One region of the Clostridium chromiireducens genome, then DNA from elsewhere that is predicted to be linked to it. Evidence: riboswitches for the same ligand, from Rfam matches in the RefSeq annotation. Region 1 holds a riboswitch; each other region holds the start of a gene.
What was found. A riboswitch is a leader RNA that binds a small molecule or an ion and turns the genes downstream of it on or off. The one in region 1 is predicted to bind S-adenosylmethionine.
Positions count from the first base shown of each region.

Region 1 (8,131 bases):
TGAATGAAAGTGATTTACTATATAATTATCAGATTCACATTTATATAAATAATGTTGTTTAAGGAAAAGTTAATGTTTTATTAAGAGTTATATTATATTTGTAATGATATACTTATTGAGTATTAGACGGGACCATATATGTGAACTAATGTGAATGGTAGTAAAGTACATAAACCAATGAGGGGAAAGCATAGAAGAGTAGAATGAATTTATGTTAACTACTTGTATTACATATGAATCAATGAAAATTATAAAGATTGGGGGAATTTATAAATGCCAAAGTTAGATATTAAGAAATTAAAACCTAAAGGCATAATCCTAAAAGGATTAGAACTGAAAAAGAAACCAAGTAAAAAAGTAATATTACTGTGTACAATATTTTTAATAGCAGCAATATTTGTAATAGTTAAAGTAGTTATGCCTAAACCAGCCTTAGAGATCAAACATACAGTTTTATCAAAGGGAAAAATCATAAATAGTGTGAATGTCTTAGGAGAAATAAAATCTCAGGAGACTACCAATATATATAGTACAATAAGTAATCCGGTAAAAGAGGTCAAGATTAAGGCTGGAGATAAAGTAAAAGCAGGAGATGTTTTAGCTATATTAGATACGGGAGGATTAGAAAAAGATATTGAACAAGCTGTAGTTACTGCTGACGTATCAGAAGCCAATGCTAAGGTGCAGCTTGATAGTGCAAGAAAAGCATATGATGATGAATTACGGTTATATAATAGTAACTCGAATGGGGAGATAAAGAACGCTGAAGAAACTCTAAAATTAGCAAAGATTAATTATGATGATAAGAAAAATATCTATGAGAATAACAAAGCTTTATTTGATAATGAAGCAATTTCAAAGAGTGAATTAAATAAATTTCAAATAGATTATGAAACTGCAAAATCAGATTATGAGAAATCTATAGTAGCATTAGATAATGCAAAAGTTAAGGTGAATCAAGCCCTGACTACAGCTAAGAGCACTTATGATACAGCACAAAATAACAGCAACAATAATAGCCAAAGAATTGCAATAGAAAAACAAAAGCAGCAATTAGATAATTGTACAATTAAAGCTACGGTTGATGGCACAGTTACAGTTGTAAATGCTGTTGTCGGGAATTCTGGAAATGGGGTTTTATTTCAAATAGAAAACTTAGATAATATGGAAATAACGGCATCAATAAAAGAGGTTGATATAGCAAATATTAAAGTAGGACAAAGAGCCGAAATAAAGACGGATGGAACAGGAGAAGAAATTATTCAGGGAGAAGTTATAAGTGTTAGTCCAACTGCTAAGAAGGGTGATATGACTCAAGTTAAATCAACAGCTCAATCACAAGGGACAGGTAATGATACAGGTTTTGAAGCTAAAATAAAGATTAATGGCATCAATGAAAATATAAAAATTGGTATGAATGCGAGAGTAAATGTTATTTTAAATGAGAAATCAGATATTTTTGCAGTTTCATCTGAGAGTATAGTTCAAAATAATGATAGTAAAAGTATATATATAGCAGAAAAAGCTGATGATAAGCCTAATAAGTATATAGTTAAGGAGATTCCAGTAGATACAGGGGTTGAATCTGATTTTAATGTTGAAATTTCAGGTGAGGGAATTTCTGATGGAATTATCATAATTGATGATCCTTCGACTTGTAAAGTTGGAGAAAAAATTAAGATAAATGAGGGGTGAACTTTTTGAAAGATAATATAATAGATATGAGAAATATTGTTAAAAGCTTTTATATTGGAACTCCCAATCAATTAGATATCCTTAAAGATATAGATATAACAATAAAAGAAGGTGAATTTGTATCAATAGTTGGTGCATCAGGATCAGGGAAAAGTACCTTAATGAATATTATAGGAGCACTGGACAGGCCAACTTCCGGAACATATATTTTAAATGGTACAAATGTTGGTGAAAAAACAGATAATGGATTATCAGAAGTGAGAAATAAAAAAATAGGATTTGTATTTCAGACCTATAATTTAATACCAAGAAGCTCAGCCTTAAAAAATGTTGAGTTACCAATGCTTTATTATGGAATGAATAGGCATGAAAGAAGAGAAAGAGCAGAAAAGCTTTTAGAACTTGTTGGAATGGAAGATAGAATGAAGCATCTTCCTAACGAGTTATCAGGGGGACAAAAACAAAGAGTTGCTATTGCTCGTGCACTTGCAAATGAACCTAGTATAATATTAGCAGATGAACCAACTGGAGCTCTTGACTCCTCAACAGGAAGATTAGTTATGGATTTGTTTCATAAGGTACATGAAGTAGAGGGTAAGACTATAGTGTTTATTACTCACAACCATGAGCTTGCAGAGGAAACGGAAAGAATTATAACGCTAAAGGATGGAAATATAGTATCAGAAGAGTATAATGACAAGTATGTTAAAAAATTTCCAGATGGTGAAAAGATATGTTTATAAAAGAAAATATATTACTTGCAGTAGCAGGAATAAGGGCAAGTAAAATGCGATCACTATTAACTATGCTTGGAATTATCATTGGAATATCTTCTGTTATAGGAATTGTATCCATCGGAAGTGCGATAACTGCAAAAGTATCAGGTGAGTTAGATAAGCTAGGTGCTAATAATATGATGGTTCAGGTAAGAGAAAAGAGTGAAGATGGTTCTGACAGAGGATATTCGGGTAAATCACCAGAAGATAGTGACCTTATTACTTTGGAGCAGATAAACTCAATTAAGGAAGCGTTTTCGGATAGAATTAGCAATATAAGTATAGATTCGGATACAGGACAAGGAAAAGTAAAAGATGGATACGTGTATGCTAATATAACGACTACAGGAGTAAATGATGGATATAAAGACGTTAATAATGTAAAGATGATTAGTGGGAGATTCATTTCCGATAAAGATATTAAAGGCATGAAAAAAAGCGCAGTAGTTTCAGATAAACTCGTAAATAATATTTTTAAAGGAAAGTCTGATCCTATAGGAAAAGAAATAAAGGTCTATGTACAAGATAGTATTGAAACCTATGTTATTGTAGGAGTATATAAATATCAGCCTCCATCATTTCTTCAAGGAGGAGGGACCGCGGCAAAAGAAAAGGATATACAAACTAGCTTATATATTCCTATAACTACTGCAAAAGCAGAGCAGAAGAATAAAAATTACTATGGTTTTATGATTAAACCAAATACAAATGTTGATTCAGAAAAATTTGTTAAGGATATGAAGAAGTATACAGATAAGTTATATAAAAATAATAAGTATTGGGAATTGCAAGTTATGAATCTTCAAAATGAAGCAGAATCAATTACATCAGTACTTGGTATGATATCCATGGGCATATCTGTAATTGCAGCAATAGCATTACTCGTAGGTGGAATTGGAGTAATGAATATAATGCTTGTATCTGTTACAGAAAGAACAAGAGAAATAGGAACAAGAAAGGCTCTTGGGGCTAAAAGTAGCCATATAAAAATGCAATTCATAACTGAGTCGGTCATAATATGTACAATTGGTGGTACAATAGGAATAGTACTGGGAATTGGAATGGGAATAATTGCATGTCTGGTATTAAAATCACCAATATCGATATCTGTACCAACAATTTTAATAAGTTTCACTTTTTCAATGGCAATAGGTGTATTTTTTGGATACTATCCAGCTAAAAAAGCGGCAAGCCTTGATCCGATTGAAGCCTTAAGATACGAATAAGTTTATAAAAATAATAATGAGTAAATCTCAATCACATATTTAATACAAGTATGCATAAGTAGAATTTAGTTTCAGAAGATAGTCACTATGGTTTGATTGAAAACCTAATTTGGCTATCTTCTCTTTTATTGAAAAGAATTTTCAAAGTATAAAAAAACATTCTATAATTTTAATGACATAGAAAGTCGATATTTTTACTAATATTTATTGACAAGTCTCTGTAACTATGTATAATTAGTATTAACAAAAAAATATCTGGATAAGTTAATCTTATTAAGAGTGGTGGAGGGACTGGCCCTTTGAAACCCGGCAACCTGAAAAAAATTTTATATAAGTTTTTTCGTTGGTGCTAAATCCTGCAAGAGAATATCTTGAAAAATGAGAGGAATTAAGTCTTATTAGAACTTATGTTATGGCTACAAAGTCACTTCTTATTTTTGAAGTGGCTTTTTTAATTACTATTATCTACGTTATTAGCAATAAAGAATGCATTAAGCAAAACAAATTAAAGGAGGCAAAACAATGACTTTAAAAAAATCTTTTGAAACAATTGCAGTCAGTGGGATATCAGGTGGAGATGAAGCTACAGGCGCTATAAGCTTTCCAATATATCAAGCTGCCACATTTAAACATCATGGGCTTAATAATAGTACTGGGTATGATTATGCAAGAGCTCAAAATCCTACTCGAGAAGAAGCTGAAAAAACATTAGCTGTTTTAGAAGGTGGCAAATCAGCAATAGGGTTTTCCTCAGGAGTTGCAGCAATTACGGCCTGTATACACTTGTTTAAATCTGGAGACCATATAATTTTGTCTGATGATTTATATGGAGGCACATATAGATTATTTGATGATATTTTTAGAGATTTTGGATTAGAAGCAACATTTATTGATACTACAGATACACAGAATATATTAAATTCTCTTAAAGAAAATACAAAGGCTATTCTTATAGAAACTCCTTCTAATCCAATGATGAAGGTAACGGACATAAGAGCGGTGGCAGAGATAACTAAAGAGAATGGTTTATTGTTAATTGTGGATAATACTTTCTTGACTCCTTACTATCAAAGGCCGTTAGAATTGGGAGCTGATTTAGTAGTTCACAGTGGAACGAAGTTCTTAGGAGGACATCACGATTTATTGGCAGGATTTATTGTAGCAAATGATGAAGAAATTCTACAAAAGCTTAGGAGAATTCATATGTCAACAGGTGCGACTTTATCGCCATTTGATTCATGGTTAATTTTAAGAGGGATAAAGACTTTACATATAAGACTAGAAAGGTCACAAGAAAATACAATAAAGATAGCAAAATTTTTAGAAAGTAACCCTAAGGTAGAAAAAGTTTATTATGTAGGATTAGAGAATTTCGAGGGTTACGAAGTAAACAAAGGACAATCAACTGGTTTTGGGGCAACATTATCATTTAGAGTAAAAGATAAAGAATTAATTCCGAATATTCTAGAAAGAGTTAAAATAATAAGATTTGCAGAAAGTTTGGGTGGAGTTGAAACACTAATAACATATCCAATAACTCAAACCCATTCAGAAATTCCAGAAGATATAAAGAAAAGATTAGGTGTAGATGAGTATTTACTTAGATTATCAGTTGGAATAGAAAATATAGATGATCTGATAAAAGATTTAGAAAATGCAATTGGAAAATAGATTATATAGCTTTAAAGTAAGAAACAATAAAAATAAGAATGGGGCGTTAAATATGAATTTTGGAACTAAATTAATACATGCAAGTGGAGACATAGATCCTACAACAGGATCGGTAAGCACTCCGATATATCAAACATCAACATTTCACCAATTTGACATAGAGAATTTCGGAAAATATGATTATGCAAGATCAGGAAATCCAACTAGAGATGTGGTAGAAAAATTGATAGCCGAGCTTGAAGGTGGTGAATGTGGATTTGCATTTGCATCAGGGATGGCAGCTATTTGTTCAGTATTGTCAATATTCTCATCAGGAGATCATGTTATAATCTGTGGAGATGTATATGGAGGGACGTATAGAGCTACTACAAAATTATTCTCGAGATTTAATATCGAATTTACTTTTGTAGATGCGTCAAATATTGAAGAGATAGAAAAAGCGTTTAAAGAAAATACTAAGGGACTTTATTTAGAAACACCTTCAAATCCATTGTTAAAAGTTACAGATTTAAGAGCAGCTAGTAAATTAGCTAAAGAAAATGGTGCGATAACTATAGTGGATAATACATTTATGTCACCATATCTACAAAGACCTATTGAGCTTGGTATAGATATCGTTGTACACAGCGCAACTAAATTTCTTGGAGGACACAGTGATGTTATAGCAGGTCTTGTTGTAACTAAAACAAAAGAATTAGGAGATAGAGTTTATCAAATACAAAATACTTTTGGTGCAGTACTTGGACCACAAGACTCATGGCTTTTAGTTAGAGGTATAAAAACATTAAAAGTTAGGTTAGATGCGCTTCAAAAAAGTGCTCAAAAATTAGCCGAATGGCTTGAGTCAAGAGAAGAAGTTGAGAAGGTGTACTATCTTGGACTACCTTCGATGGAAGGAAGAGAATTGCATCTAGAGCAAGCAGATGGAGCAGGGGCAGTATTATCTTTTAAATTTAAAACATTTGATAGAACAAAAGTATTCTTAAATAACGTAAAGAATGTAGCTGTAGCTGTTAGTTTAGGTAGTGTTGAAACTATAGTTTCATACCCAGCTAAGATGAGCCATGCATCAATACCAAAAGAAGAGAGAGAAGAGCTTGGAATAACAGATACATTAATAAGAGTATCTGTTGGGCTTGAGGATATTGACGATTTAATAGAGTCATTTAAGGAAGCAATGGAAAAATAAGAAATATAAAAGTAAAAATAAGGTCTGATTGAATATCAATTCAATCAGACCTTTAACTATGCGTTATATTCTATTTTAGTTTTCGTATTATGGTTATAAGGTTTGAGATGGATTCATCTAACGTGCTTATTTCGTCGTCTGAGAGTTCGGATATTTTATCAACAAATGAATTGCAAATTGCAACTCGAAAAGAATCCAATAAATCGAAAGTTTTTTTTGTTAACTCAACTCGAAGAATTCTTCGATCGTTAGAGTCGGAATATCTATTAACTAATCCGTGACTAATTAAGTTATCTATAATTGGAGTCATATTAGACTTTGATATATTTAAGTTTTCTGCAATTTGAGAAATAGGAGATGAATTGAATTCAGCAAGATAAAAGATAACCTTAATATGTGATGGTGGTATCGAAAAATCGGGAATACAACCTTCTATAACTTTTTCTGGAGATTGAAAATTTTTTGCAATATCATTTTCCTTAAGTACATACTTTTTAATAATCCATAAAAAGTTTACTAAAGAATCAGCTACTTTGAATAAGTTATCTTTATCCATATAAAAACAATCCTTCCTTACGTAATAGTATATTACTTAATTATAAACTATTAACAATCTGAAAACAATATAAAAGATTATTGACTTATAATAGTTATAAAAATATAATCATTATATAGTTTCAATTTATTAACACAATATCTAAAAATTTAATAGGAATTATAAGGTGGAATTAAGTTTTAGTTAAGAAAAAAATAATATATTCCAGTTATTATTAATTTTACAACTTAGTAAGTAAGGAGTATTATTAGATTTATTAGGACAAGTTAGAAATGGAACCTTTAATTCTTTAAAATAATGTATTTAATAGTAAGATAAAATTTAAATAAGAGGAGAATAAACATGAGAAAGAACGTAAATAAGATTGTTGCATTTGCGATTGGTATAAGTATTATAAGCGGAAGTATTGTTCCAGCTTTTGCATCAGACAATGTAGAAAGTACTAATAATACTACTGCAAATGTACAAATACAAGTAAACGGAAAAGTCCTTCTTACTTTAGATGATGCTATAAAAGCAGCAATAAGTAATAGTAATACTCTAGCATTAGATGAAAAGAAAATAAGCTATCAAGATAAGGTTAATGATATTAATGAAAAAATTGATGATGCCAAGGATGCTGATAGTGACCACAAGGACTACGATGAAGATATTAATGATAATACATTAAGCCAGTTGAAACAACAAAGAGACTTTGATGAAGATAAGCTTGTACAAAAAACTACTACTGCTTACAATAATATAGTTACAAGCCAAATGAAAATAGACAAGGCTTCAAAAATATTAGAGCTTAAAAAGAAGGATATTAGTAATGCTAAATTAAAGAAAGATTTAGGCATCATGACTTCAATAGATTTTGATAGTACGGAGTTACAAATTCAAAGTTTACAAAATCAACAAAATTTAAGCATAAATACACTTAGAGATGCTCAAGATAGTTTTAAGGTACTAACAGGCAAGGATGTAACAAAGTTCACTTTGGAGCAAGATATTAAGTATGAACAACTTAAAATAGATG
Region 1 covers NZ_QXDJ01000006.1:115,054-123,184, forward strand. The annotation lists gene D2A34_RS21160 (HlyD family secretion protein) at 274-1,695, shown strand; gene D2A34_RS21165 (ABC transporter ATP-binding protein) at 1,701-2,438, shown strand; gene D2A34_RS21170 (ABC transporter permease) at 2,429-3,697, shown strand; SAM riboswitch class I at 3,965-4,082, shown strand; gene D2A34_RS21175 (trans-sulfuration enzyme family protein) at 4,220-5,368, shown strand; gene D2A34_RS21180 (trans-sulfuration enzyme family protein) at 5,421-6,557, shown strand; gene D2A34_RS21185 (MarR family transcriptional regulator) at 6,628-7,113, opposite strand; gene D2A34_RS21190 (TolC family protein) at 7,456-8,131, shown strand, end outside.

Region 2 (8,131 bases), on a different contig from region 1:
TAACCCAACAAAAGGTATTACAACTAATGCTTCTAATATTCCGTGAATAGGTGCTGTAATAGCTACCGCTTTAGTATAACTTTGATTTTTCATAATTAAGTAAGCACCAACATATCCAACAACAATATGAGTTGCTGCTCTTGCCACTATTGGGGCTGGCATTCCTGCTATTAAAAACCCAATTGTAGAACCAATTCCAACTACCACCGCTACAAAAGGTGATATTAACATTGATAACATCATTGGTACATGTGAAGCTAATGTCGCTGAGAATGGTGGAATCATTATTCTTAAAAATCCAAATTGAATAGGTATTAAAATCGCTAAAGCAGTAAGTAGTCCGGCATAAACCATTTGTTTTATTTTATTATTCATTTATCCTGTCTCCTCCTCTGTTTACACACTGTATATACACTAGTATATATTATACACAAGCATAAGTAAATGCTTTTAAATAATTTATGTACAAACCTTCTATGTTTTTTCAATCTTTTATTTCCTTGATATTATTCCTTATAACTTTTATAATATAGTTAATTTGAAACTACATATAAGAAAGAAACTTAATTTATCCTATTAACTGGATATAAAACTCTACTTGAAAAGTTTCACTCTATATTGTCTTTAATATTCTTATCTTTATGCAAGGAGATTTAAAATGGAAAAAATAAATATACTTGGTACTGGTTCTGCTATGGTTACAAAATGTTATAATACTTGTTTTACTTTATCAAAAGATGATGAGCATTTCCTTATTGATACCGGTGGCGGTAATACTATACTTACAAATTTAGAAAAGTTAGATATCCCAATTAATAGAATACATAATATGTTTATATCGCATAACCATAATGATCACATATTAGGTAGTGTGTGGATTATTCGTGCTGTGGCGCAAGGCATATTAAATAATAAATACACTGGAAACTTAAATATTTATTGTCATGAAACTTCTATAGATGCGGTAAAAACCATTTCGGCATTTGTCCTTCAAAAAAAATTTTTAGATATGTTTGATTCAAGAATTATATTCAATAAAATTAGCGACAATTATACTGTCACTATATTAGATAGACCTACTACTTTCTTCGATATACATAGTACTAAAGATCTTCAATATGGTTTCAGGACTTTACTTTCAAACGGTAAATTCATGACTTTTTTAGGCGATGAACCTTATAGAGATGCTGTTAAAGATTACTGTGAGAATGTGGATTATTTATTTCATGAAGCGTTTTGCCTGTACTCTCAAAGAGAAATTTTCAAACCATATGAAAAACATCATGCTACCGCAAAAGACGCATGTAAAAATGCTAAAGAATTAAATGTTAAAAATGTTATACTATATCATACTGAAGATAAAAATTTAGAAAAGAGAAAAGAACTTTATACGAATGAAGGAAAAGAAGAATTCCAAGGTACAATATATGTACCTGATGATTTAGATATAATCGAATTATAAATATTCATTATCTATAAAATAACCTAATTATATCTACAAATCGCAGCTTTATAATTGTTTTAACAAAAGTAAAATTGAGGCTATACCTTATGAGTTTGCTCTATAATATAGTTTAGGACAAACTCATAGGTACAACCTCTAAATATAAAGTTCTTTGTATATTTAATCCCGATTAATATTTTATTACAATAGTACATATGTCTTGAATTTCTATATATTTTCATATGTAAATTCTTTATCTAAATTTTAATTCACTTATGTTATGCTCATTCCAAGTTCCAAATCCCTCAGAAAACTTCCTATCAAAAAACATTGGTAATCTTTCTTTAAAGCCATCTGAGAGTTTTAGTTCCAGCAACTCCTCCCTATTAATCCAAAACACCCTGCCCTCATCAGTTTCTTCTAAAAGTTCTCCACTAAATGTTTCAGTTCTATAATTGAATACGAAATATTTATCACCCGTTTGGTCATTAAATCTATAAATAATTCCACATGGCTCTAATTCAGATATAGTTAACCCGGTCTCTTCCTTTATCTCTCTAATAATTGATTCTACTATACTTTCTCCATCCTCAACGTGTCCTCCCGGAAAAGCAATGCCTTTCCAAGACTTAATCCTCTCTTGAACTAAAACCTTGTTATTAGTTCTATCATAAATCATACACATATTTGTTAATTCAACTTTTGACATTATCTACTCCACCCCACAATTTATAAAACTAAAATCTTATGCTTCATTCGATAAAGCTAACAGCTTAGGTTAATACATATTTTTCTATAATTATTATAACTTATCTTTGCATTATTTTATCAATTCTCCATTTATTTGTATTATTATTTAGACAAACAAAATTTAAAGAAAATTAATACTTTGACATATATTATATACTAGAAAGAGAAGGTGCTCTTTTACGCAGAGTTGCATTGAAAATGGAACTGTAGGCATTTCTTCATTAAAAGTTGTTCCATTCTTGCTTGTCATTAGCTTGCCTAAGGAACAAGCAGGAATGGTGCAACTTTTAATGTTTGAAATCCACAGTTCTATTTTCTAGCAACCGAGTAACAGAGCTCCTTCTCTTTCGGTTGTTTATTATATAATTTAAGCTTATCAGAAATTATCTAAGTATTAACCTAATACTTCTTTTGCTATTTCTACTGATTCTTTTGCATCTTTTGCGTAAAAATCAGCCCCTATTCTTTCAGCAGTATCTTTTGTTACTACTGCTCCACCAACGAATATCTTCCCATCATATCCGTCTTCTCTCAAGGCCTTAATTGTTTCTTCCATGCTCCTAAGAGTTGTTGTCATAAGGGCACTTAATCCTATTAAAGAAACATTATGCTTTTTAGCTTCTTCTACAACAGTTTTTACAGGTACATCTTTACCTAAATCTATCATTTCATAGCCATAGTTTTCTAATATTACTTTTACTATATTCTTTCCTATATCATGAATGTCACCTTTTACTGTAGCTACTATTATTTTGCCTTTTGAGATAGATTTAGCATTACTCTTTACTATTTCAGCCTTTAAAATACTAAAAGAGTTTTTTACGGTTTCAGCAGCTTGAATTAATTGTGGCAAGAAAAGTTCTCCCTTTTCATACTTGTTTCCTACTTCATCTAAAGCTGGAATTAAATATTCATTCACTATTTCAAGCTCTTTTTTGACTTTTAAGAGTTCTATTGTAGCTTGTTTCGCTTCTTCTTTCAACCCTTTGATAACAATGTATTTTAAATCATGTTCTACATTTACATTATTACTTGAAGTATTCTTTCCTGCTCCGCCACCTTTAGCAGTAACTGCTGTTGATACTTCAACATTAGCATAGTTATTAATATATACTTCGGCTCCTTTATCATAATTGTATAGTACATTATAAGAATCAATGACTCTAGTCATTCCACTTACATTTGGATTAATTATAGGTAAATCCAATCCATTTGCGAGAGCTAATGCTAAGAAAGTTTCATTAATTAATTCCCTATTTGGAAGACCAAAAGATATATTAGAAACTCCCAGTACTGTTTTTGCGCCCAAGTTTTCTTTAACCATTCTCACAGCCTTCAATGTTTCCTGAACTTCTTTCTGTTGTGCAGAAACAGTTAATACTAAACAATCTATAAATACATCTTCTTTCCTAATTCCATAATGCGCTGCTCTATCAATTATTTTTTTAGCAATTTCAAATCTTTCTTCAGCCTTTGCTGGAATTCCTCTCTCATCTAAAGTCAAACCGACAACACTAGCTCCATATTTTTTTACTAGAGGTAGTATTCTATCTAAGACTTCATCTTCACCATTTACAGAATTTAAGATAGGCTTCCCATTATAATATCTAAGTCCCGTTTCTATAGCTTTATGATCTGAAGAATCTATTTGAAGTGGTGTATCCATTATTCCTTGAATTTCTTTTATAACCCTATGCATCATAGTAGGTTCATCAATTTCAGGTAATCCAACATTTACATCTAAAATATGTGCCCCCGCCTCAATTTGAGAAACAGCTTGGTTTAATATATAATCAAAATCTCCATTTTTTAGTGCCTCTTTAAATATCTTTTTACCAGTTGGATTAATTCGTTCACCTATTATTCTAACACGATCTATTCTCACAACTTTTGAAGGCGTACATACTGCTGAATAATAACTTCTTTCTACAGCTGTAAGTTTTTTGTCTTTTACTCTTAAGTTCAATTCCTTTATATAATCTGGAGTTGTTCCACAACATCCTCCAATAACTCTGACCCCCGAGTCAATAAAGCTGCATAATGTGTCTGCAAATTCTTCTTTTGTAACATCATATTTAGTTTCATTTCCTATTGATAGCGTTGGAAGTCCTGCATTAGGCTGAACCATAACTGGAATATGTGCCAAATTACATATTTCCTCTATAACAGGTTTCAATTGCTTTGGCCCTAATGAGCAGTTTACTCCTAGTGCATCTACCCCTAATCCTTCTAGTACAAGTACCATGGCTTCTGGAGAACATCCTGTAAATGTTCTTAAATTCTCTTCAAAGGTCATTGTACAAAATACAGGTAAGTCTGAGTTTTCTTTTGCTGCAAGTATTGCAGCCTTAAGCTCATATAAATCGGTCATCGTCTCAATTAGAACTATATCAACACCCGATTTAGCACCTTGAACCACTTGACGTTTGAAAATTTCATATGCTCTATCAAAACTCAAAGTCCCCATTGGTTCCAAAAGTTCTCCAATTGGTCCAATATCTAAAGCAATGTAGGTATTACTATCTCCTTTTGCTTTTCGTGCAATCTTTACTGCAGCATCTACAGCCACCTCTACTTCAAGATTACAAAGCTTCAACTTAAGTTCATTAGCACCAAAAGTATTAGTTGTAATTACATTTGCACCACTTTCTATATATTCCCTATGAATTTCTTCTATTATATCTGGTTCTTTTATATTTAATAGTTCAGGATTTTCACCTAGTTTTAATCCCTTTTTCTGAAGCATAGTCCCCATTGCTCCATCAAATATTAATATATTATCTTTTATATATTCCTTAAGCCCCACAATTTTCGCCCTCTCTTCTAAAACTGCAATTTTGATAATTATTACATTCTTCACAGCTCTTTTTTTTCTTTTTTATTCCATTCTCTACTATTCCTATTATAGCTGTAACAGATTTCCTAGGAAATAATAAATTATTTTCTGATACAGTAAGTCCAATCTTTTTCTGTGCATCCAAAGCTCTTAAAAAACTATTTTGAACATCTAAGGGTAAATCACCATAACCTGGACTATACCTAAAAGTTATATCCATACCTTCCAATGCGGCTTTTTCTTTAACATCATTCTCAACTATGTCACAAACTTCTTCTACCGCAGTAGTAGCACAAGCATCTAATATAAGCGCTCTCGTTAGATCAATCTTTTCATATAATCTTGTCTTTTTCTCTACTTCATTTCCTAAGGTTACTGCCATTAATACACATACCTTAGAATTGCTTAAATGTTCTTTTATATCCTTGCCTTTTAAGACTAAATTTGTAGTTATAACCTCTACACCTTCATCATTCTGATGTATATCTTTATAATTATAGACAACTCTAGGATTTATAATTTTTTTAATCTCTTCTCTGCATTCATCAATTATTGAAATCATCTTTTCATCTATATCTTGCCCTTTATACCCCAGGTACCTTAGCACTTCATCTCTGTTTATCTGTAGTTCATAAGCCCCCATTTGTTCACCACCTTATTGCTAAAATATAAATATGTACTTACATAAAGTTATAAAAAAAAGCCTAAAGGCATTCCTCTAGGCTTAAAACTTCCTAAAACACCTTATCTTTCAGTTCTTACACTGCTGGATTTAGCACCAAGTATACTTCAAAAAAATAAACCGGTTGCTGGGTTTCACAGGGCCAGTCCCTCCACCACTCTTGATAAGTTCTTATATTTAGTGATTATATATTATAAAATATAGTTTGTAAAGATTTTATTTTTCATAGTCTAAATTAAAATATAAACAAGTGCTCTAATTTTGATCAATATATAATTTGTTTTATTTCTTACATGGTTTATTGTTTTACTAACAAAAGAATTATAGAAAATATACTAAAAGTTAAACTTATGAGCATGATATAATTTATAACTTGTACAGTTGTAAAACCTTTTTCTTCCAACCTAAAATGTATTTGACTTCTATCTGCCTGATACACCGGTTTACCTTCCGAAAATCTTTTAAATATAACAAATAAATTATCAAATATTGGAACAGCCAAAGCTAATATTGGTATAAATAAACTCATAACTGTAGCTTGTTTAAACGCACCGTCTAACGCAGTAATACTTAGAATAAATCCTAAAAAATTTGCTCCTGAATCACCCATGAATACTTTTGCTGGAAACTTATTGTAGTATAGAAATCCTAAAATTGTTCCACCCAATATTATAGATAATAATGCTGATTTACCTTGATCAAGTATAAGTGCTGCTAGAAAAAATGTTATCGCAGAAATTAATGACAAACCTCCTGCTAATCCATCCATTCCATCAGACCAATTGATTACAGTGGTAACTCCAAATATCCATGTTATTGTAAGTATAAATTGTATTGTTGAATTCAATTCTATATAAGAATTTGTAAAAGGATTTGTAAACCCTCTAAAAAAAATTCCTGCTTTAAATACAAGTATCGCTGATAACAATTGGATAACCAACCTTGGAAATATGGCAAATTCTTTTCCTTTTGACTTATACCAATCGTCTATTAGTCCAATTAATACTATCATTGTTGCTGCAACAAAAATTGCTAATTGTTTTTTCATATCATCATCTTTATAAAATATAAAATATGATATAAAAAAACCAATATATAAAGCTATCCCTCCACACAATGGTGTTGGAGCTTTATGTTGCTTTCTTTTATTTGGTTTATCTGTAAAATGTAATTTGTTAGCTAGTTTCATAAGAAATGGCATGATAATCAGTGCAATTGAAAGCGAAACTACCATCGCTAATATATAATCCATCTTTCCTACTCCTTAGTTAAGTCTTTAGAAGTAAATTATCCCCAAGTATTCCATAATGGCTTACTTCCTATTAGATTATACTATTAATGATATGTTATATCAATTACAAAATTATTAATGTTGCTGCCATCTCTTAAAATATTTAACCTCTATTATTCATTTATGTATCTATCTGACAAATAAAATTACAAAGTAAATTATCATAATGAAAAATCCTAATGGAACACCTAACCTAATCCATTCGCTACTTTTAATTTTCAATTTACCAGCTGAAATAATATTAGGAATATTCCCCGGAATCATCATTCCACCACTAATAAGTAATCCCATTAATACCGCTTCAATTTGTAATTTTGACATTTTAACACTTATCTCAGCTGCAGCTAATGTTGCATTATCTAGAATTGCTGAGCATATATTAACCCAATATAGATAACGGGTATCGAGAGATATTATATATGTATCAATAACTGGTTTAAATCCTTCCCCTAGTAAATCTAATGCTATAATAAATAAGAAAATTTTAAGTGCTCTTATTACTATAGTTCTATTTGTTTCTTGGATAATAATTTCTTCTTCTTTCTCTTCTTGAATCCTCTCCTCTTTTGCAAATATCATTCCAAAAATTCCAAGAATCAAGATGCCTGGAATAATATAAATACCAAACTCATTGAAAAGAAACCAAAAGCTTTCATCAAGCCTTGAAACAACAATTGTAGCTAAAGGCTCACCTATTGGTGTTAATACTGCTCCAAGCCCAATTGAAAAGCATGAAATTATATTTATGTTTATTTTATTTTTTCTACTAATCGGAAGCATACTTATTATCTCAACAAGTAGAAGAGATGCTATAATTGCAGTTATAATGCTGGATAAAAGCCCCAAAACTACAATTAATAAATATACAAAAAACTTTAGTGGAATATATTTTAATATATTGGTTAGTACTGCGTTCACATGATCAGTTAACACTTTAAATAATAACCCACCTAATAGTACAGCTAATACGATGATATACATAAATTCATTTTTAAAAATATTTAAAAAAAGTTCTTTATTTAGAACACCAGAAGTAATAGATGCCAGAATCCCTATAATAAATAGAAATGGTTCAAGGTTTTCTTCTACCGTCTTCGATATAATAGGAAATACGAAAGTTATTACTAA
Region 2 covers NZ_QXDJ01000002.1:785,148-793,278, reverse strand. The annotation lists gene D2A34_RS08960 (ECF transporter S component) at 1-375, opposite strand, end outside; gene D2A34_RS08955 (MBL fold metallo-hydrolase) at 659-1,462, shown strand; gene D2A34_RS08950 (8-oxo-dGTP diphosphatase) at 1,698-2,153, opposite strand; gene D2A34_RS08945 (homocysteine S-methyltransferase family protein) at 2,589-5,000, opposite strand; gene D2A34_RS08940 (vitamin B12 dependent-methionine synthase activation domain-containing protein) at 4,990-5,673, opposite strand; SAM riboswitch class I at 5,772-5,882, opposite strand; gene D2A34_RS08935 (MraY family glycosyltransferase) at 6,011-6,964, opposite strand; gene D2A34_RS08930 (DUF1646 family protein) at 7,133-8,131, opposite strand, start outside.
Region 2: another riboswitch for S-adenosylmethionine. It lies ahead of D2A34_RS08940 (vitamin B12 dependent-methionine synthase activation domain-containing protein); the one in region 1 lies ahead of D2A34_RS21175 (trans-sulfuration enzyme family protein).

Region 3 (8,131 bases), on a different contig from region 1:
ATAATGGAGTAAAAATTCAAGAAATAGAATATAAATGACATGGAATTATTTCAAGATACAGTGAACTAAGTTTGGAAAATATTAATATGGAAGAAATATTTGTAATTAATTTTAAATATTACAAATATTTCTTCTTTTTTTGTTTAAAGAATAAGAAGAAGGACATAATCTAGCTAACACTAAATTTTATTGGAAATTATAATGGAGTGCTATATGAAGCAGCGAATAATAATCCCTATAAATTTAGTTGAACTTATACATGAAAGAGGTGAAAGTCTAGGATTTGGTAGTTATAAATTATAGCTTATGAGTTATGAGTTCATAATTATTAGTACTAGGTAAATGTTCGCGGTCTATTATTGAAAATTTTAAAAAATGAAAAATAAAATGTAATAAAAGTGCTTGGTTATGTATTATTTTTCATAAAAAGGGAACTATAACAATAGGAGGTGTTCATATTGAACAAAAATTTAAAAGAGAAATTCAGAAATTTGATTAGGAAGGAGGGATTTTACATCGCTTTATTCCTTTGTCTTTGCATAATAGTTACAGTTGGAACTATTTCTTATAAAATGCTGAGCAATAGAAGTGAAGTTAATAAGACTGAAGATATTAATAAAGAATTAACATTGAACTCAGACGACAGTGGAAAAACAGTTAATGAAGTTCAGAATGCTGAGAGAGTTGATAATTCTTCAAGTAATAAAAATACAACTGATAAGACAAAGACAGAAAAAGCAGCTACGGTAGCTACAAATAATACAGTGAGTTTTGTGAATCCTTTAGATGGTGTTGAGAGCAGAAAATATACTTATCCAGCACCGGTAAAAGTAGAAGAAGGTATTTTTAGAACTATTAGAGGTGTAAACTTAGAAGCTAAAATAGGCACAGATGTTAAAGCGGCAGCCGATGGAGTAGTAGAGCTTGTAGATAATTCAGGAGTAGAAGAAGGTGTAGTTGTAGAAATTAAACATGCAAATGGATTGAGAACAAGATATGGTAATCTTGATGCCAATGTTTTAGTAAAAAAAGGTAGTAAGGTTACAGCAAATCAAGTCATCGCGAAAGTTGGAGAAACTGCAAAGGTATTTAGTAAAGATTCATTTGGAGAGTTTTTAAATTTACAAGTAATTGATGCTAATGGAGAACAAGTTAATCCAGAAAAATATTTTAAATTAAAATCTAAATAATATTTTATGAAAACAAAATATTAGTCATTCATTAATTCAAAATGAATGACTAATACAAAATGTGAGATTATGTAATTTATAAAAGTATTTAATTAAAGGAAGTGGTATTTTGAAAGATTATATTGAGGAAAGAGTCTTAGATGTAGCAAAGTATATTATTGATTCAAAAGCTACAATAAGAAAAACTGCCAAAGTTTTTGGAGTAAGTAAAAGTACGATTCATAAAGATATGACAGAAAGACTTTTAAAAATTAATCCAGAAATAGCACAAGAAACTCATTCAATTCTAGAATTGAATAAAGCTGAGAGACATATTAGAGGTGGAAAAGCCACTCAAATGAAATATAAAATTATTGAATCTTAATAAGATTAAGTCTATAATATATTATTAGTAGAATTATGTAAACATAGGTATTAATATGTATTATAGGAGTGAATAAGAGATGTGCTTTTGGAGAACAGGGATAGACCTTGCGATTGACTTAGGAACAGCAACTGTACTAGTTTATGTAAAGGGTAAAGGGGTGATATTAAAAGAGCCTTCTGTTGTAGCTATAAATAAAAATAATAATAAATTGTTGGCTATTGGTGAAGAAGCTAGAAAAATGATAGGAAGAACCCCCGGAAATATAGTTGCAGTAAGACCGTTAAGAGATGGTGTTATTTCAGATTATGACATAACACAAAAGATGCTAAAAGAATTTATTAGGAAAGCATGTGGAAAAAGAGGTATTAGGGCTCCTAAAGTAATTGTTTGCGTACCATCTCAAGCTACAGAAGTAGAGAAGAGAGCTGTAATTGATGCAGCTATGAATTCAGGAGCAAAAACAGTTCATTTAATAGAGGAACCGTTAGCAGCTGCTATTGGAGCAGGGCTAGATATTACAAAGCCTAATGGATGCATGGTAGTAGATATTGGAGGAGGGACTTGCGATATCGCTGTAATTTCACTGGGTGGAGTAGTAGAAAGAGAATCAATAAAAGTGGCTGGAGATAAATTTGATGATGCTATAATAAAGTATGTGCGAAATGAATATAAGTTAATGATAGGTGAAAAGACAGCCGAGGATTTAAAAATTAATATTGGTTCAGCATTTAAGAATTCTAGAAATCTATCATGTATGATGAAAGGTAGAAATCTTATCACAGGATTACCAGACGAAGTAGAAATTACAACAGAAGAGATAAGAAATGCAATAAAAGAACCTGTAGAAATAATAGTTGACACAGTAAAAAAAGTGTTAGAAAAAACACCACCTGAATTGGCTTCAGATATAATCGAACGAGGAATATTAATGACCGGTGGAGGTGCGTTAATACACGGATTAGATAAGCTTATAGAATTTAAGACAGGAGTAGCGGCAATGGTTGCTGAAGATTCTGTAGAGTGTGTCGCTAAAGGAACTGGTAAAGTACTTAGTTACATAGACAAGTTGGATGGAGATGTAAACTCTCAGCAAATAGTGCTTATAGAATAGCAGAAAAATAACAGTCAAAATAAGTAATTTTGGCTGTTATTTTTTATGAAATTTTAAATGGTTGGGAATTGCCCGCGATTTAAGTTATAGGCTTCCATAAAAATTCTGGATATAATCTTAGCCATATCCATAATAAAAGAAAGTCTTATACTGCGAGAAAAGAAGAATTCGGCATTGTCGCTAGAGTCAACAATACCAATAACTGATGCAATTCCGACTTCTGGAAGCTCCTTGCCCACGCCTTTACCTGGATGTATTGCGTAATTTCTTATGCGAATTTCACCTATGTCGTCTTCATCACCCAAACAAGCATCAACGCCAATAATAGATGCATCAGGATGATTGGATTGTATTTCACTTAAGCGTTCATCTATATTTAAGGCGTGAATTGGAGAAGATAAGGTACCATAAACAGGTAGGGGGAAGAAATTCTCAGTTAGTATAGTTCCAACTAATGGACCAAGACAATCTCCAATGCATTTATCAGTACCAATGCAAACTATTACCGTATTTTCGGTGATATAATTTTTAATTTCTAAAGTTAGATTGTAATTAAATTTAAGATTAATATCTGGTTTCATCAAGAATATATACCCCCTTTATAGATATATATGAGGAATAGAAAGAAGATAGTATAAAAAAAATATAAATGGTAATTAATAGTAATAAAGGAGGTATTTATGAAGAAGTATTTAATAGGTTTATTTTTATTTATCACAGTAATAATGAATATTTATTTAGTATTTTACTGGGAACCACAGGGTCAAATGAGTGCAAAAAAAGAAGATGTTGAAACGGTGGTGTCATATACAAAATCAATATATAAAGTAAATAAAGGAAAAATATTGGAACAATTATCACCTGAAAATAAGAAAGAATTAGAACAAATAATGAAAAAACTATCAGCACTAGATATGGGAAGAATAAAAGAATATTATGAAGAACCTGATGAGGAAAAAGGAGTAATAAATGCTTTTAAGCTTTTAAAGAAGAGACTTTCGAGTGAGGATTACAATAAACTGGAACAACTAAGCTCTTCATTTTTAGATATAAAGAGAATAAATGAAAAAATAAAAAAATAATTAGATTACTATGTTAAATGGAAGTATGATGTAGAAATATGAAGTAATCCGGGGATAATTTCGCTAAAAAGAGTAATTATAGAGTTGAAATAAAATCACTTTGCAGATATACTAATCATTGTTGATTAGCAATACGACAAGTGCAACAAACAAAACAATATGGAGGAATTCCCGAGTGGCCAAAGGGGGCAGACTGTAAATCTGTTACGTTTCGTTTCGATGGTTCGAATCCATCTTCCTCCACCATTAAGATGGGCGCATAGCTCAGCTGGGAGAGCACCTGCCTTACAAGCAGGGGGTCACAGGTTCGAGCCCTGTTGTGCCCACCATCTTAAAAAATATAATCAAATAAACATGCTGGCATGGCTCAACGGTAGAGCAGCTGACTTGTAATCAGCAGGTTGTAGGTTCGATTCCTATTGCCAGCTCCAACAAAATAATATGGAGGAATTCCCGAGTGGCCAAAGGGGGCAGACTGTAAATCTGTTACGTTTCGTTTCGATGGTTCGAATCCATCTTCCTCCACCATTAAGATGGGCGCATAGCTCAGCTGGGAGAGCACCTGCCTTACAAGCAGGGGGTCACAGGTTCGAGCCCTGTTGTGCCCACCATCTTAAAAAATATAATCAAATAAACATGCTGGCATGGCTCAACGGTAGAGCAGCTGACTTGTAATCAGCAGGTTGTAGGTTCGATTCCTATTGCCAGCTCCAACAAAATAATATGGAGGAATTCCCGAGTGGCCAAAGGGGGCAGACTGTAAATCTGTTACGTTTCGTTTCGATGGTTCGAATCCATCTTCCTCCACCAAAAAGAATAAACATAGTTTATTCTTTTTTATTGAATATTAGCATAATAATAGATAGTTATAATATTGACTAATTATGGATGCTATGATAAAATATTTTTGAAAATTAAATTATGTAACTCTTATCAAGAGAGGTGGAGGGATAGGGCCCTGTGAAACCCGGCAACCTGTATTAATATAAGGTGCCAATTCCTGTAGATATTTCTACAAGATAAGAAAATGATTGTTAAAATCGCGCTCTTCTTATCGAAGAGCTTTTTTTATTTATCTGATGTCTAGCAACTGTAATGCTCCTAATCCCTATTAAGATTGTTGCTAACAGTGGAACGACCCTAGACGAGGCACCCCTTGAAGGTATAACTTCAACTAAGATTCAGATGAAGAATAAGCTCCACCTGAATCAAGTTTCACTTGATATAATTAAGTTTACGCATGCTTAATTATTAAAGTAAAAAATATTAGAAATCAATGGAGAAGAGTAATTTAATTTGGTTTATATTGTATTTAAAATATAATAAGTAGATATAAGTTTTTTAAAATAAAATAATATATGTATAAAATAAAATGATACATATATAAGTGAAGGAGAGAACAAAATGAGAAGATTATTTACTTCAGAATCAGTTACAGAAGGGCATCCAGATAAAATGTGTGACCAAATCTCTGATGCTATATTAGATGCTATTTTGACACAAGATCCACTTGCTAGAGTTGCTTGTGAAACATGCACTACTACAGGTATGGTTATGGTAATGGGAGAAATAACAACAAATTGTTATGTTGATATTCCAAAGGTAGTTAGACAAACAGTAAGAGAAATTGGATATGATAGAGCAAAATTCGGATTTGACTGTGATACTTGCTCAGTTATCACATCAATAGATGAACAATCAGCCGATATTGCAATGGGTGTTGATGAAGCTTTTGAATCAAGAAAAGGTGAAAAAGATGCAGTAGAGGCAGTTGGAGCTGGAGACCAAGGTATGATGTTTGGTTTTGCGACTAATGAAACAGAGGATTTTATGCCGCTTCCAGTATACATGGCTCATAAATTATCAAGAAGACTTACAGAAGTAAGAAAAGATGGTACTTTAAATTATTTAAGACCAGATGGTAAAACTCAAGTTACTGTTGAATATGAAGATAATGTACCTAAGAGAATAGATACTATAGTTATATCAACACAACATGATGAGAAAGTAACTTTAGAACAAATTCAAGAAGATCTTAAAAAGTATGTTATAGACGCTGTTGTTCCAGCAGAGTTATTAGATAGTGAAACTAGATATTTCATTAACCCAACAGGTAGATTTGTTGTTGGAGGCCCTCAAGGAGATTCAGGGTTAACAGGAAGAAAGATAATAGTTGATACATACGGTGGTTATGGTAGACACGGTGGCGGAGCTTTCTCTGGAAAAGATCCAACTAAGGTAGACAGATCAGCTGCTTATGCTGCAAGATGGGTAGCTAAGAATTTAGTTGCTGCAGGTGTTGCTGATAAACTTGAAATTCAATTAGCTTATGCAATTGGTGTTGCTAAACCAGTTTCAATTGAAGTGGAAACTTTTGGAACAGGAAAGATTGATGAAGATAAGATTGTTGAAATAGTGGAAAAAGTTTTTGATTTAAGACCAGGAGCTATAATTAGAGATCTTGACTTAAGAAGACCTATTTATAGACAAACAGCTGCTTATGGACATTTCGGTAGAAATGATCTTAATCTACCATGGGAACAATTAAATAAAGCTGAAGAAATAAAAAAATATATCTAAGCTTTAATTGTTACTAATTAAAGCGTAATTTAAATCACTAGAGTAACTTAAAAATAGTATAGATGTATTTATTAGCTGTCTTAAATTTATTTAGGACAGCTTTATTGCGTAATGAATTTTTAATTTTATTAAGAATTAGTTAATGTATGCTGTTGTTAGATATCTTTGAGACCGTCACTTTCAAATAAGTCTAATATTCATAAGAAATTATTATATTAGAATAATATTAACAAATTAATAGTGTTAAACTATTGTGCAATTTATTTGTGATATAATAAAAAAAGAAATAAATCTAAAGTTAAATTTTATTCTTAGCAGTTTAAATAAACATAAAAAGTTTGGAGAGATTCTATGGAAGTTCTAAATGGTTTTGTAGAAAGCATTGTATTTAAAAGTGAGGATACTGGTTATGTAGTTTGTAGGATTAGGAATGAGAAAAATTTAATTAATGCTGTTGGAACTGTTCCGTTTTTGAAGGAAGGACAGAATGTAAAATTAACAGGATACTGGACAGTGCATAAGCAGTTTGGTAATCAATTTAATATTCAAGATTATGAAGAACTTCTTCCAAACTCATTAGATGGAATAGAGAAATACTTGAGTGCTGGAATAATACATGGAATTGGACCTGTAACAGCTAAGAAGATAATAGAAAAGTTTGGTGAAGAAACTTTAGATATCATGGAAAATCATATCGAAAGGCTTACGGAAATAGAAGGCATAGGCGAAAAAAAATTTCAAATAATATATGAATCTTATATAGAACAACAAGGCTTAAAAGATATAATACTATATTTTCATAAACATGGCGTTACTAATAACCAATGCATGAAGATTTATAAGAAATTTGGACCAAATGCAAGACATATAGTAGCAGATAATCCTTATATACTATGTGATGAAATATCCGGTATTGGATTTAAGACGGCAGATAGAATTGCAATGAGTATAGGAATTGAAGGCAGTTCAGATTTTAGAATACAAAGCTGCATTAAATATGTAATGAATCAATTTTGTGGTGCAGGTAACACATTTATGCCGAAGGATAATATAATAGAGGAATGTGAAAGAAATTTATTAATATCTAAGGAAGTAATCGAGAAGAACATATATGATATGTCGGCGCAGCAAAAAATTATTGTTGAAAATGTAAATGGAATTGAAGTGGGTTTTTTACTCCAGTACTATTATTGTGAGCTAGGTGTGACAAGTAAAATAATTACTTTAGGGTTGCAACAAATACAAACTATAAATTCTGACATTGATTTTGAAATTGATGTATTTGAAAAGGAACAAAATATAAAATTTGCAGAGTCACAGAGGGAAGCGATTAGTGGAGCTTTTAATAACGGTATAGAAATAATAACAGGAGGTCCTGGAACCGGTAAGACAACAATAATAAAAGCTATAATACATATTTATGAGAATAATGGGATGAAGGTAATACTTGGAGCACCCACAGGAAGAGCTGCTAAAAGAATGACTGAATCAACAGGAAGGGAAGCTAAAACAATACATAGATTATTAGAAATGGGGATCGCGGAAGATGATGAATCGGTCTTTGAGAAAGGAGAATCATCACCTCTAGATTGCGATGTGATAATCATTGATGAGGCATCTATGATTGATATAATGCTAATGCAAAATTTACTAAAAGCTATTAATTTAGGAACAAGATTAATAATTGTAGGAGATGTAGATCAATTGCCGTCTGTTGGGCCAGGAAACGTATTAAAGGATCTTATAGAAAGTGAATATATAAAGGTTGTAAGATTAAAAGAAATCTTTAGGCAGGGGTCAG
Region 3 covers NZ_QXDJ01000007.1:68,288-76,418, forward strand. The annotation lists gene spoIID (stage II sporulation protein D) at 1-38, shown strand, start outside; gene D2A34_RS22375 (M23 family metallopeptidase) at 459-1,190, shown strand; gene spoIIID (sporulation transcriptional regulator SpoIIID) at 1,300-1,554, shown strand; gene mreB (rod shape-determining protein) at 1,634-2,668, shown strand; gene yyaC (spore protease YyaC) at 2,722-3,252, opposite strand; gene D2A34_RS22395 (hypothetical protein) at 3,349-3,750, shown strand; tRNA gene D2A34_RS22400 (tRNA-Tyr) at 3,912-3,996, shown strand; tRNA gene D2A34_RS22405 (tRNA-Val) at 4,004-4,079, shown strand; tRNA gene D2A34_RS22410 (tRNA-Thr) at 4,107-4,181, shown strand; tRNA gene D2A34_RS22415 (tRNA-Tyr) at 4,194-4,278, shown strand; tRNA gene D2A34_RS22420 (tRNA-Val) at 4,286-4,361, shown strand; tRNA gene D2A34_RS22425 (tRNA-Thr) at 4,389-4,463, shown strand; tRNA gene D2A34_RS22430 (tRNA-Tyr) at 4,476-4,560, shown strand; SAM riboswitch class I at 4,678-4,776, shown strand; gene metK (methionine adenosyltransferase) at 5,155-6,330, shown strand; gene recD2 (SF1B family DNA helicase RecD2) at 6,682-8,131, shown strand, end outside.
Region 3: another riboswitch for S-adenosylmethionine. It lies ahead of metK (methionine adenosyltransferase); the one in region 1 lies ahead of D2A34_RS21175 (trans-sulfuration enzyme family protein).

Region 4 (8,131 bases), on a different contig from region 1:
TTCTATCTTTTTATATCAAAGCCTAGATTTGTAAGCATTATTTTATCTTGAAATGTATTGTTTCCTACAGTTGTTAACATATCTCCTGTAATTGTGGCATTGGCTCCTGAACGGAAAATTTTTGTACCTCCATCTGTAAAATAAGTTCTACCAGCCGCCATACGAATATAAGCAGTTGGATTTATGTATCGAAAAATTGCGATTGTTCTTAGTATATCTTCTTCAGGAATTCTTTCTAAGTTTTCAAATGGTGTGCCTTTAATAGGCATTAGTACGTTTATCGGTATTGAAATTACATTAAGTTCTGATAAACTTATGGCCATATCAATTCTGTCTTTCCAAGTTTCGCCCATTCCTATAATTCCACCTGAGCAAACTTTTAAACCTACCTTTTGAGCAAGTTTTATTTCTTTAATTTTATCTTCGTATGAATGAGTAGTGCATATATTATGAAAGTTATTTTTAGAAGTCTCGATGTTTGCATGATACATTGAAACTCCAGCTTCTTTTAATTTCATAAACTCTTCTTCCGTTAAAAAGCCATGAGATGCACATAAATTAATTGAACACTCTTTATTCATCATTTCATAGGATTGTACGGCTTTTTGAAAATCTTCACCGGTCAATGCCCTTCCAGCTGTAACAATAGAGTATCTATGTACGCCATTTTTCTCATTCTTTTTACAATCTTCTAAAATTATTTCTGGATCTAAAAAATTATACTCTTTAACCTCTGCCTTATGGTGGGTTGATTGGGCACAAAACTTGCAATTTTCACTGCACCTGCCGCTACGTCCGTTAATAATTGTACAAAGGTCAACTTTGTCACCACATAATTCTTTACGAATTTTATCAGAGCCTTCGCAAAGTTCTTTTAAATCAGCAGTCAATAAAAAATCTAAATTATCATTTCTATTTAATCGTCTTCCAGCTATAATTTCATCAGCTAATTTCTTCATTTTCATTCCCCCAAAAATCTAACGTAAAATTAATTTAAAATTAGTATATAATTTATTTGCAATATTGTCAACCTTCCAAATTATTGTTGGTTGACAATTAGTTCGTAATAGTTAACATTCACTAAGAGAAAAAACGTAGTATTAACTAAAAAAATTATTATGAATTAGTGAATTTATTTATCCCCAAAAGGATTATCAAATATGAAAAAGTATTAATAAATTTGTGAGGAATCTTGTATGTTGAAGATTAATTCTTATCTACAATTATCGTAATATATCATATTATAGAATAGTTATAAATACTTTAAAGGATAAATCTTATGAATCAAATAAGAAATAATGATAATCATAGCTTAAGAAATCAAGATGGTACTAGGGGAAACAATAAATTAAGAGTCATTGGTAAAGGGACTGTAAGTGTAAGACCAGATGGAGCTGAGGTTATAGTTGGCGTTACAACAGAAGATAAGCAATTGGAAGTTGCACAACAGGAAAATGCTCAAACTATGCAGCAAGTTATCAATAGTATAAGAGCTGTAGGGGTGCCCCAAAGGAATATACAAACTCGAAATTATAACATTAGACCTGATTATGATTATATTAATGGTGAGCAGATATTCAGAGTATATGAAGTAAGCACTAACCTTGAAGTTGTAATTAGTGATATTAATTCCGTGGGTCAAATAATTGATACAGCTGTAAGTAATGGTGCTAATTCTGTGAATGGTATTATTTTTACAATTTCAGATGAAACAGCACAATATTATGAGGCTTTAAGGAGAGCAGTTGAAGATGCTCAAAATAAGGCTAGAGTTATTGCAAATGAACTTAATGTAAATCTAGATATAATACCGATAGAGATAAATGAACAGAACGAGGAGGAAATAATGCCTGCAGTAATGACTCTTAAAAGCTCAAATGCTTCTACACCAATTGAGGCTGGAGAAAATATAATAAATGCGGATATAGAAGCTATATTTGTATATTCAAAATATTAAAAAACTAAAACACAAAATGAAAGTCAGATTATTTTATATAATTTTATCTGGCTTTTGCTTTTTAAAAATTATATGATTATATAAAGTAAAAGATAAAAATTAAATTGTTTAGGTTTAAAACGCTAAATATAACAATAAAAATCAACCTAAACATAGTCAAGGTACTTAAATTAAAGTTGAAGTTGTAATTTAAAAATACTGGAGGTAATAATTATGGCTATATTTGAAGCTTGTGTTGGAAATTATGAAGAAGCGATTTCGGCTGCAAAAAGAGGAGCAGATAGAATTGAACTTTGTGATAACTTGATGGAAGGGGGAACGACACCAAGCTATGGTACAATTAGGAAAACATTAGAAAAATTAGATATTCCTATAATGGTGATTATAAGGCCACGAGGAGGCAATTTTACATATATAAAAGACGAGATAGAAATAATGAAATATGATATACAAATGTGTAAGGATCTTGGAGTACATGGAGTTGTAATTGGAGCAATTAAAGAATCAAAAATAGATAAGGATATTATAAAAGAGTTGATTAGCCTAGCAAAACCACTAAGTATAACTTTTCATATGGCATTTGATGAAATAGAGGATAAGTATACTGCTATTGATGAATTAGTAGATCTTAAAATAGATAGAATACTTACAAAAGGTGGTGCTGAAGATGCTATATCTGGAAAGGATACTATAATAGAATTGATTAATTATGCCAATGGAAGAATCTCAATAATGCCTGGCAAGGGTGTTAATACAGATAATAGAGATTTTCTTCTTGCATATACAGGAGCAACTGAAATACACGGGAGTAAGATAATTTAAGCAGCTTAAACGTAATGTTTTGTATATAAGAAAACCAATGCTTAATAACTAAGCATTGGCATAGAATGTCTTATATATTATCCAAAATAGCGGTACTCTAATTTTGATCCCTATCCTTCGATAGGTGGGTGCCCTCACAGATGTTTAAATCGCCTTCAATGCCGTGCAAGGACTCATAAGAAAGTACATTGTCTCATCTAAATAATTGAGCTCCCGTAGTTTAAGTGTAGGTTCAAAATAAGAGCTTAACGAATATTTCAGAATTAATAAATCCATACATGGTGGTTAAACTGCACAAATAATAAACACATGTACAGATTTAAGCTAGTCCAAACCAAGATGTTACAAGGTATTACTAACTTATAATTTGGCAGGAAAATTATTAGAAAAGTATATATTTTTCAGCCGTGAAGTTATGATAACATATTTAAAATTTCTATGCAATAGATATGCCTATGGGAATTTAAACCTTAAGAATAAATTACTAGAACTCTCTAATTTGAAAACTCTACGAAGTGCTGAAAAATATTTGAATGACAAATATCTAGTGTAGAAGAGCATATATCTATTTTTGCTTGATGAGAACATTAGAAAATTAATATTAGTAAATAAAAATAAAGTATTGACAATGCAAAAAAACCAATGTATACTACACCTATAGGAAATAAGGAAAAACAAATAACTTATCAAGAGTGGTGGAGGGACTGGCCCTGTGAAACCCAGCAACCGATTTAATAAAATTTTTATGAAGATTCGGTGCTAATTCCTGCAGCTTTAGCTGATAGATAAGAGGGAGAATTTTTATGCAATGACGCACTAGAGTTTGATCTCTAGTGCTTTTATTTTTTAAAGTAAGTTTTTATAATTCTTTATTTTATTATTAAATGTAAGATAAAGAATTATTCTTTAATAATATATATGAGTATTTTGATAAGAATTATTTAGATACTAAGTTAAATTAGGGGGTTAAAGACATGCCGAAATTAAGTAACAGATTAGACTGGTTTTCTGAATCTGTAATTAGAAAAATGACAAGAATAGCAAATAAATATGGATCAATAAATCTTTCTCAAGGGTTCCCAGATTTTGATCCTCCAAAGGCAATACTTGAAGGATTAAAGGAAGTTGCAAATAAAGGACCTCATCAATATTCAGTAACTTGGGGTGCTCAAAACTTTAGAGAAAAACTTGCTTTAAAGCAAGAGAAGTTTATGGGAATTCATATTAATCCAGATGAGAACGTCCTTGTGACATGTGGAAGTACAGAAGCAATGATGTGTGCAATGATGAGTGTTTGTAATCCAGGAGACAAGGTGATAGTATTTTCACCATTTTATGAAAACTATACTGCGGATACTATTTTATCAGGAGCTGAGCCTATATATGTTGAATTAAAACCGCCAGCTTTTAATTTTGATAAAGAAGAACTAAGAAGTGCATTTAAGCAGAATCCAAAGGCGCTAATTCTTTGTAATCCATCAAATCCTACAGGGAAGGTTTTTACTAAAGAAGAGCTATTATATATAGGAAGTCTGGCAAAAGAGTATGATACTTTTGTTATTACCGATGAGGTTTATGAGCACATAATATTTAAACCTTACAAACATACTTATTTAGCGGCACTTGAAGGTATGTTTGAAAGAACAATTTCTTGCAGTTCATTGTCAAAGACTTATTCAATAACAGGATGGAGGCTTGGATACATAATTGCAAGTAAAGAAGTAATAGAGAATTGTAAAAAGGTACATGATTTTTTAACAGTAGGAGCTGCATCACCACTTCAAGAAGCAGCCATTAAAGGTTTAGAATTTAGAGATGAGTATTATGAAGAACTAAATAATACTTATGAGAAAAAAAGAAAGTTATTCTTAGATGGGTTAGATGAAATAGGGCTTAAGTATTATGAACCTCAAGGAGCCTATTATGTTATGGTCGATATATCTGAATTTGGATATGACGATGATTATAAATTTTGTGAATGGTTAGCACAAGAAATAGGAGTAGCAGCAGTACCAGGATCAAGCTTTTTTAGAGGAAATGTAAGTAATTATATAAGATTCCATTTTGCAAAGAAAGAAGAAACATTAAAAGAAGCACTTAAGAGACTTGAGAAATTGAAAGAGTATAGATAGTGAAAAATATGTAATTTTAATTAATTAATATAGTATTTAAACCAATGATAAATTCTAACAAAAATTACATTGGAAATTTAATATAATATCAGCAAAATATAGGGGGAATAAAAATGAAAATTATTAAAAAACTAGCGGCATTAATAGTATTAGGAACAATAGGAGCAAGCATAGTTGGATGCAGCAGTAGCAAAGAAACAGCAAAAACAGATAATAAAGAAGGAAATAAGAATATTCTAGTCGGAGTATGCCCAGGACCTTATGGCGATATGGTTAAAGAAGCGTTAGCATCAGCATTGAAACCTAAAGGATATACAGTTACAACTAAAGAATTTAGTGATTATATTCAACCAGATAAAGCTTTGGATAATAAGGAAATTGATGCAAACCTATTTCAACATACTGAATACTTAAAGAAATTTAGTGCAGATAATAATCTGAAGATTTCACCTGTAATTGTTGTTCCAACTTTAGGTATGGGTGTATTTTCAAATACATTAACTTCGCTAGACCAGTTGAAAGATGGGGCTAAAATAGCAATACCAAATGATGCGTCTAATTTAGCTAGAGCATTAAGACTATTAAAAGCAAATGGGGTAATTAAATTAAAGGATAATATTGATGAAACAAAAGCAACTGAAAAAGATGTTGCGGAAAATCCAAAAAATATTAAGTTTACACCAATTGAGGGAGCACAGCTTGCGAGAAGTATAGAAAGTGTTGATGCAGCGGTAGTGCCAGGTAATTTTGCATTTGCATCTAAACTTGACTATTCTAAAGCATTAACTGTTGAAAAACTAGCTGAAAATTATAAAAATGTAATTGCAGTAAGAACAGAAGACTTAGATAAAGATCTTGGGAAAGATTTAAAAGAAGCTGTAGAATCTAAAGAATTTAAAGATGCAATTGAAAATGGTAAATTCAAAGATTTCAGTAAACCAGACTGGTGGAAATAATACTGACTATAAACACATGAAATTATATACTTTTAAGTTGAATGTTAATATAGAGGTGGTGAAAACAATGATTGAATTAAAAAATATAAATATTGAATTTAAGTCAAAAGGAAGTTTAATTCAGGCGGTAAAGGATGTAAATTTAACTATTAATAAGGGTGAAGTATTTGGAATTGTTGGTTTAAGTGGGGCTGGCAAAAGTACTTTGGTAAGAGTGATAAATTTATTGCAAAAACCTTCATCTGGACAAGTATTTATTAATGGAGAGGATATTACTACATTAAAAAGATCAGAGCTTAGACAAACAAGGCTTAAGATAGGTATGATATTCCAACATTTTAATTTAATAAGTGGTAAAACAATTTATGAAAATATTGAATTTGTTCTTAAAGTTAATAATTATCCCAAAGAAAAAAGAAAAGATAGGATATATGAACTTTTAGAACTTGTAAATTTAAAGGATAAAGTTGATGTATTTCCTTCCAATTTAAGTGGAGGACAGAAACAAAGAGTAGGTATTGCAAGAGCTATTGCAAATAATCCGGAAATACTGCTTTGCGATGAGGCAACCTCAGCTTTGGATTTAGAAAACACAGAAGAAATATTAAAACTTTTGAAAGATATAAAAGATAATACAGGGATTACAATAGTATTTATAACTCATGAAATGGAAGTAGCAAAGAAACTATTTAATAGAGTTGCTGTAATGAGTAATGGTGAAATAGTAGAAGTTAATGACGTTTATTCAATTTTCTCAGATCCTAAACATGAAGTGACTAAATCATTAATTAACAGAAACTCCAATTTAGTATTACCAAAAGAAGTTTTAGATTCTGTAAGCAAAGGTGAAATTATTAAGGTTTACTATAAGGGAGATAATAGCTTAAAACCAATAATTTCAGAAGCGGCTAAGAATTTTGATGTTGATATTAGCATTATTCACGGAAAAATAGATTATATTGACGGAAAACCAATAGGGATATTAATTATCAATATAACAGGAGATAAGGATGAAATAGCAAGAGCAAAGATGTATATTAAAGAAAATGTTATAAGGACAGAAAGAATAGTAAATGAATATCTGGAGGTGATTTAATTTATGGATTCAACAATTGAAATATTAAAAAATGAACTTGGTCAAGCTGTCTTGGATTCTGGAAAGATGATTGGAACAGCAATGATTATTTCATTAATAATTGGAGGGGCTTTAGGTCTTATATTATATTTAACTTCAAGCAACTTGTTTTTCAAAAACAAATTATTAAACTCAATTGCAGGATTTATTATTAATGTAATACGTTCACTTCCTTTTGTTATACTGCTAGTATTATTACTGCCGCTTACTAAGATAATAGTTGGTACAAATATTGGTCCAGAAGCCGCAACCGTTCCTATAACAATTGCAGCAATAGCTTTTTTTGCAAGGTTATCCGAAGGTGCATTTAGCGAAGTTGATAAGGGAGTAATTGAGGCAGCAATTTCATCTGGTGCTAGTTTATATCTCATTTTATTTGATGTACTAATAGTAGAAGCATTTCCGAGTTTAATAAGAGCCATCACAGTAAATTTAGTAAGTTTAATAGGCTATTCAGCTATGGCAGGAATAGTTGGTGGCGGAGGTATAGGTGACCTAGCTATTAGATATGGATACTATAGATATGAAACTGGGGTTATGATTGTAACAGTTCTAATATTATTAATTTTAGTGCAAGCAATTCAATTGATTGGAGATGCTCTGGCTACTAAGTTATCGAGAAGATAGATATTTTATAGGTATCTTAAAATGTAGGAAAGTACTAGATATAAGTTCGAATGAGATTTAAAGGAGGTAAACTCTATTAATGAAATTTGTCTTATATCTAGTTATTTTTCTAAGATTTTAAACATTAAGGGGGCAAAACAATGGAATATACAAAATTAAAAGAAATAATTGGTGATGAAGCAAGAATTGTTTTTGGAGATGAAATAGAAAAAGAATATTTAACTGATGGGTTAAATTTAGAGTATGGAAAAGCAGATGTCTTAGTATTTGCAGAGAATACTTCAGAAATTATTGAGATTATAAAATTTGCTAACGAAAAATCAATTCCGATTACACCAAGAGGGGCAGGAACTGGACTTACAGGAGCAACAATACCAAATAACAGAGGTATTATATTAGATGTGTCAAAAATGAATAAAGTACTAGAATTAGATGAAGAAAATTTTGATATTACTGTGGAACCAGGAGTATTATTAAAAGATATTCAAGCGTATGTTGAGGA
Region 4 covers NZ_QXDJ01000003.1:81,639-89,769, forward strand. The annotation lists gene bioB (biotin synthase BioB) at 3-959, opposite strand; gene D2A34_RS11655 (SIMPL domain-containing protein) at 1,280-1,957, shown strand; gene D2A34_RS11660 (copper homeostasis protein CutC) at 2,171-2,779, shown strand; SAM riboswitch class I at 3,460-3,571, shown strand; gene D2A34_RS11665 (pyridoxal phosphate-dependent aminotransferase) at 3,754-4,911, shown strand; gene D2A34_RS11670 (MetQ/NlpA family ABC transporter substrate-binding protein) at 5,025-5,867, shown strand; gene D2A34_RS11675 (methionine ABC transporter ATP-binding protein) at 5,935-6,963, shown strand; gene D2A34_RS11680 (methionine ABC transporter permease) at 6,967-7,629, shown strand; gene D2A34_RS11685 (FAD-binding oxidoreductase) at 7,770-8,131, shown strand, end outside.
Region 4: another riboswitch for S-adenosylmethionine. It lies ahead of D2A34_RS11665 (pyridoxal phosphate-dependent aminotransferase); the one in region 1 lies ahead of D2A34_RS21175 (trans-sulfuration enzyme family protein).